Regions from separate parts of the Pseudoalteromonas espejiana DSM 9414 genome, predicted to be linked through region 2. Evidence: predicted binding sites of a transcription regulator. Region 2 holds the regulator's gene; the other holds the start of a gene.
What was found. Region 2 encodes LexA, which represses DNA repair genes until DNA is damaged. Its sites were predicted from a motif close to TACTGTATNNNNATACAGTA; they were not measured.
Positions count from the first base shown of each region.

Region 1 (3,171 bases), 1.5 Mb from region 2:
AAATTACCAAGCTGTAAAACTTGCGGGTAAATATCAAATTCATTACACGGCGGGTACGGCGACTCTATAAACAACTCGTGCCAAAATACTAAACCAAATAAGCTTTGCCATAAGGTGTTTTCGGTATTAAAAACCATTAACCCTTTTGCGGTGTAATGCTCATTTACGCCTTGCTCTACATCGCCTCGGTAAATTTCGTCAATTTCAAGTACACATTGGGTGTCGGCTAGCATAGTGCTTAAGCGCGAACGCGTTTGTTTATTAAACTTACGCATTAAAAAGTCATCAGCAAAGTAAAGTAAGTCATCGGTGAGCGGGTTTTCTATTATTTGTTCTAGCTGCGCTTTTACCCATTCTTTATTACCTAAGCGGTATTGCTCTCTTATTTGAATTTCTTGGGCTTCGGCGTAATCGGTGCACCCTTCAAGTAAGCTAAAGGCAAGTTCGCTATCGGTATTTTTAAGTTGTTTATACAGCCTAACCAGCAGTTTGTTTTTAATATCGTGCGCTTGTGCACCGTGCGCCGGTTGCGCTAAAACTAAATGCGCAAGCTCGGTGTAAGGTGTTTTATCATCCACGGTTTCAGCTTTTGCAGTACCGGCTGTTTTGCCAATGTTTTTAAACGCTAAACGGTAACGGTTTAAAACATAATTAGATTGCGCCTCAGCCAATGTATTAAAGCGCGACAAGCTCTCGCTGTGCCCTTCGCGGGTAGCGGTTAACCCTAAATCGCGCATAACAAATCGGTTTTGATGATTTACATCGCCATTACTTAAGCGCCCTGCAAATAAAAACTCAAAATACTCGTAATAATCTTCACGGTTATTAATAACATACTGGCTATATAAAGGGGCAAGATCATCTGCGCGCTCACTAAAAAATTGGCACGCAATAGTGACCAACGCCCCTTTAGCTGCGCTTTTTTTAAAGCTTAGTTGCTCGCTATAATTACTTAGTAGCTCCACCAGCATGGGCTTGGTTAAATGCGCTATAAGTAGCTTGTAATGCTGCGCGTTTGGCTCATATAAAATACCCGCTGTTTTTAGGGTATAAATAGCCTGATGCGGCGAGGTTATTTCTTCATAATTGAGCGATTGCGCCTGTACTAAATAAGGCTTGCGCGAATACACGCGTGCCAACATGCATTGGCTTTGCTCATCTAGCTGGTTAATTTTACTAATAAATTGGCTGTGCTTGGGCTCAAGTAAATGCATACATTTACTTGTTACAAACTCAATAAGTTCTCTAAAATGCGCTAAATAGTATTTTGCTGGTAATTCTTTTTTCATAACATCGCCACAACTGTATATAAAAACAGTATCTAGTATTTATGCTTATTATTCAATCTTAAACTTGTAACTAAAACACGCTATAGTGAGTGTATAAAAGCAAATTGATTAAAAATAAAGGACTTACCATGAGCGCGCACCCATACGATGTTTTATCACTTAATAACGGCGCAAATATTATTTTTACGCCTTGCCCTGGTACAAAAACGCAAAACCTAGCGGATTCAATCGCTACATTAAAAGCCGCTGGCACTCACATGCTGTTATCGCTTATGCCGCAAAAGGAGCTTGAAAAAAACAACGTACAAACAATTAATAATGAGTGCAATAAGCACGATATAACTTGGTTTCATTTACCAATAAATGACGACGAAGCACCCAAACAGCCTTTTACATCAAGCTGGAACACCCACAAAACCGACATATTACAAGCCATACAACACAAACAAACCATTGCCATACATTGCAAAGGCGGCACTGGCCGCACAGGGTTGGTGGCTGCGCTTATTTTAAATTCGGCAGGTTACACAAAAGAAGAGGTATACAGCCTAGTACAAGGCATTCGCCCTAAAGTGCTAACTATAGAATTGCAAAAAGAATACTTTAATAACTTTGAAGTGTGAGGGAAACTGGGGAATATGTTAACACTAATTATTAGTTACCTTTGAAAAGCTTACCTACTTATTAACGGTAACTAATCGTTATTATGTAAATCAAAAAGCCACCAAATAAGAATGAGCCAAAACCTGCAGGCCTAAATGTACTTTTAAATTTTTGAGCAGACCAAACAGCAAACTGTCGATGCTTTACTGACCCTATTATTGCAAACCCTAAACCCACCGCAATCAGTAAGTACCCAATACTTACTATTAATTAAGTACACTTAACTCTCCTAAAAACTAATGCCCGCATAAGCCAATACAGTCGTACTTACTAAAGTTAACTAAAGAACCGCAAAAGCCAAATGCTTTGCGCCTTTTAATACTACAGCTATTAGACTTGCAAGCTCATGTAGTAAAAGCGAACATCTTTTCTATCGACTGCAAATCCAATACGGCTATATAACTTAAATGCAGGGCTACGCTGAAATACTTTGAGGTCTATGAATTTGATACTTTGTTGACGAGCTATATCAACTACTTTAGCAATAACGTGAGCACCATAACCTTTATTTTGATAAGCAGCTGCAATCTGAATGTCGCGAAGTTGGCAACGCCCTTCTTCGAAAGATAAACGCACTACCCCTATGTGTTCACCCTTACACAAAATATCAAAGTTTTTGAGGTCTTTGGTTGCTTGATGTATGTCTTCTACATCCCAATCTACCGCATATATTTCGTAATAGGGCTTCATATTGTTAAACGTAAATTGTGCGGCAGCCTTTAAGTCTTCAGTAGCAACAATCTCTAGCATTCACCTAGCCTCCAAAAAGAATTAATACTCAAAAATCTAAGTAACCACTTTAATTAAATAAGCTAAACTGCGCTATAAATTGCGCGTGCTAATAACTTTAGCGGGTAAAAAAACTAACGTAAAACAGCAAAACTACTTATAGTTAAACGCCCATTAATTGGATCGCAGGCATAACCGTTAGCCGCATTTATATTACCTGAATGCAATAAGTTGCTTGGATATATAACAACCCGATTTAGCTTTGCCTCTACACTGTAAACTTGCTCAAACAAAACTGTGCTGCCATTTATGTAATGTGGGTTTTTATGAAGCTTTTGCGCCATGGCTTGTTGCTTTATAGCTTGCCTATAAGGCATGAGTCGCTCTTTTGTTATGCGTTCATACCCTAGGGTTTTATGTTTATAAAATGAAGTACCCCCATGTGTTTCATCACATAAAAAATGCACCATAGCGAGTTGGTTCATATTGG
Region 1 covers NZ_CP011028.1:1,300,692-1,303,862, reverse strand. Annotated here, with positions in the region: gene PESP_RS06000 (exonuclease domain-containing protein) at 1-1,289, opposite strand, end outside; gene PESP_RS05995 (phosphatase domain-containing protein) at 1,418-1,912, shown strand; gene PESP_RS05990 (GNAT family N-acetyltransferase) at 2,283-2,702, opposite strand; gene PESP_RS05985 (DUF6445 family protein) at 2,816-3,171, opposite strand, start outside.
Region 1: the regulator LexA is predicted to act here: its motif matches at 1,301-1,320, upstream of PESP_RS06000 (exonuclease domain-containing protein).

Region 2 (3,171 bases):
ACTATTGGCAATACGTGCGGCTTTTTGTTTGCTCATGCCCTCATCGCGAAGTGCATCGTACTGATCGTCGTTTTTAATTTGCGGACCATGATCTACCATTTTAGCTCTCCTTAAAAACCGTTACTTACACAAAGTGTGTATAAATTTCATTATTGATTCGCATTATTAAGCGTTTAAGCTCGCTCTGTTAAAAAGAGCAAGTTAGGTGCCAAAAGCATTAAAAAGTGAGTTTATGAGGATTAAGTAAGGATTACTGCTTAGTTGATTTGGTATAAAAGTAAAACTGCGTTAAAGTTTGCGGTGAAACTATAAGAGGGTAAAAAGCAGACAATGTCAGAAATTCAATTTTTAAATGTAGATCTGGAGCTTGAGTCTAAACAAGATATTAGTGTTTTAGTGGCTGACTTAAAGAAAAACGCGATGGTTTTGCATTATGACAAAGACGAATATCGTCAATTGGCGCGTATTGAAGCTGCGGGCGATATAAGCACGCCAGATAAAGCAATTAACCACTTATGTGAACTAATAGAATCGTGCTCGCGCAATGCGCTAAAACAGTGGCTTAGTTGCTCGCGAAGAACGTTTGATATTGGCTTTGAGTCGGGCACATCACCAAAGTGTTTTAACCAAGCCCTACATGCAGATACATTACTACGTATATCTGCAATTGGCGCAGGTATGGAAATTACAATTTACCCGATTGATAAGTAAGCTATTACTTTCGCTCAACCACTGCTGCGGTCATTTTTGATACGCAGCAAAGCTCGTTGCGGCTATTAGTAATTTTTATTTCCCAAACCGAACTGCGTTTACCAATATGAAATGCACGAGCCGTTGCTGTTAACGTCCCATTGCGTGACGCTTTTAAATGGCTTGCACTAATTTCCTGCCCTACACAGTAAAACTTTGTAAAATCAATGACAAAATTGGCAGCATAACTAGCAACCGTTTCGGCAAGTACTACATTAGCGCCGCCGTGTACCATTCCCATTGGGTTATGGTGCTCAGGAATTGCAGGCATAGTGGCAACTAGGTAATCGTCGCCTATTTCGGTTATTTCTATCCCCATGGTTTTCATTAAAGTGCCTTGACCGCTTATTCCTTCATCTAATTGTTTGCAAAGCTCTAATGTAATGGGTTGGTGCCAAATACTCATAACTACTCCTTTGAATTAAAACCTTGTTTATAGCATTTTAAATATGCAAATTTTATAATTACCTAAAATGTACACATATGTATTTAGTTTAGCTATTTAAAACACAATTTAAATTTGCGATTTTTATTTAACTGTATATACTCACAGTTAAATGTACTGTATGGAAAACCAGTTGTATGCGACCATTAACGAAACGCCAAGCTCAAATACTCGAACTAATAAAAGTTTTTATTAAAGATACTGGTATGCCTCCTACACGTGCCGAAATCGCACAAACACTAGGCTTTAAAAGTGCCAATGCTGCCGAAGAGCATCTCAAAGCGCTTGCTAAAAAGGGCGTAATTAAAATGAAACCTGGCGCAAGCCGTGGGATTCAGTTAATTGAAGAAGAAGAGCCTGAGCAATTAGGCTTACCACTTATAGGCCGTGTTGCGGCGGGTTCTCCTATTTTGGCGCAAGAACACGTGGAGAGCCATTGTAAAATTGACCCTTTAATGTTTAAACCAGCAGCCGATTTTTTACTGCGTGTAAACGGTATGAGCATGAAAGACATAGGCATTATGGACGGCGACTTACTAGCTGTACACCGTACTCAAACGGCTGAAAACGGCCAAGTTGTGGTTGCACGAGTTGATGAAGATGTAACCGTAAAACGCCTAGAAAAAGCAGGTCGCAAAGTATTATTACACGCCGAAAATGAAGAGTTTACGCCAATAGAAGTAGACCTTGAAAATGAGTCGTTTAATATTGAAGGCTTAGCCGTAGGCGTAATAAGAAACGCCGATTGGATGTAATTTAGGCCACATTAAGCAATAAATTTACAAATGCACACTTGTTAGTGTGCATTTTTGTTTTAAAACCCACCTTTTAGTAATACTAAAGCAGCCATAAAGTTATTTAAGCTGTAAACTTTTTTGCACTCGCACTTAACTCCTCTTTTATATGATACACCCCCTAGTTTTACTCGCTATTTAGCAATTAACTTGTGTTTAAGCTGGCGTAATTAAAACTTATTTTAAAATATAACTTGTTTGTTTTTTATACTAAAACTTGCTTGTTGTATGTTTTTTAGCTAATTATTAATTTGCTGGGCTAACAATAACTCACAGCTTTTCGGTTTTGAGAACACACAAATACACATTCTTTGTTGGCGCAGCTATACCAATCAAAACAAATTAGGTTGGTTAAATAATAAAAATAACGAATAGGCGTTTAAGCCGTATGCCTCTTCGCTTTGCATTAGCAATAGCATCAAAGGAGCCGTCACATGGGTAAACTGACCTCTACCTTGTGGCTTATATTGATTGTGTTTCCACAGCATGTAATGGCCAATAGCCAATACAATATGCGCAAGGGCGTAACCGATATAAGCAATAATGTATATCAGCTGCACATGACCATATTTTTAATATGTTGTGTGATTGGGGTGATAGTGTTCGCAATTATGTTTTGGGCACTGATTCATCATCGTAAATCTAAAGGGGCAGTACCTGCCCAGTTTCATGAAAGTACTAAAGTAGAAATACTTTGGACTGCCATTCCATTTGTTATTTTAATTGCCATGGCAATCCCTGCCACTAAAACACTTATTGCAATGGAAGATGCTAGCAAGGCCGATTTAACCATTAAAATTACCGGTTCGCAGTGGAAATGGCATTACGAATATATGGGCGAAGATGTAGAGTTTTACTCTATTTTGTCTACCCCCCAAGATGAAATAGCCAACCTTGCCAATAAAAATCCTAATTATTTACTTGAGGTTGATAAACCTTTAGTGCTGCCAATAAATCAAAAAGTACGTTTTTTAATGACCTCAGATGACGTTATTCACTCTTGGTGGGTACCCGATTTTGCAGTTAAAAAAGATGCCAACCCCGGATTTATAAACGAAACGTGGACCAACATTAACGAAGAAGGCATTTACCGCGGACAGTGCGCTGAGCTGTGCGGTAAAGATCATGGCTTTATGCCAGTGGTGGTTGAGGCAAAATCAGAGGAAGATTTTAATGCTTGGC
Region 2 covers NZ_CP011028.1:3,514,995-3,518,165, reverse strand. Annotated here, with positions in the region: gene PESP_RS16015 (DUF7218 family protein) at 1-99, opposite strand, end outside; gene PESP_RS16010 (hypothetical protein) at 331-711, shown strand; gene PESP_RS16005 (PaaI family thioesterase) at 716-1,156, opposite strand; gene lexA (transcriptional repressor LexA) at 1,333-1,950, shown strand; gene coxB (cytochrome c oxidase subunit II) at 2,424-3,171, shown strand, end outside.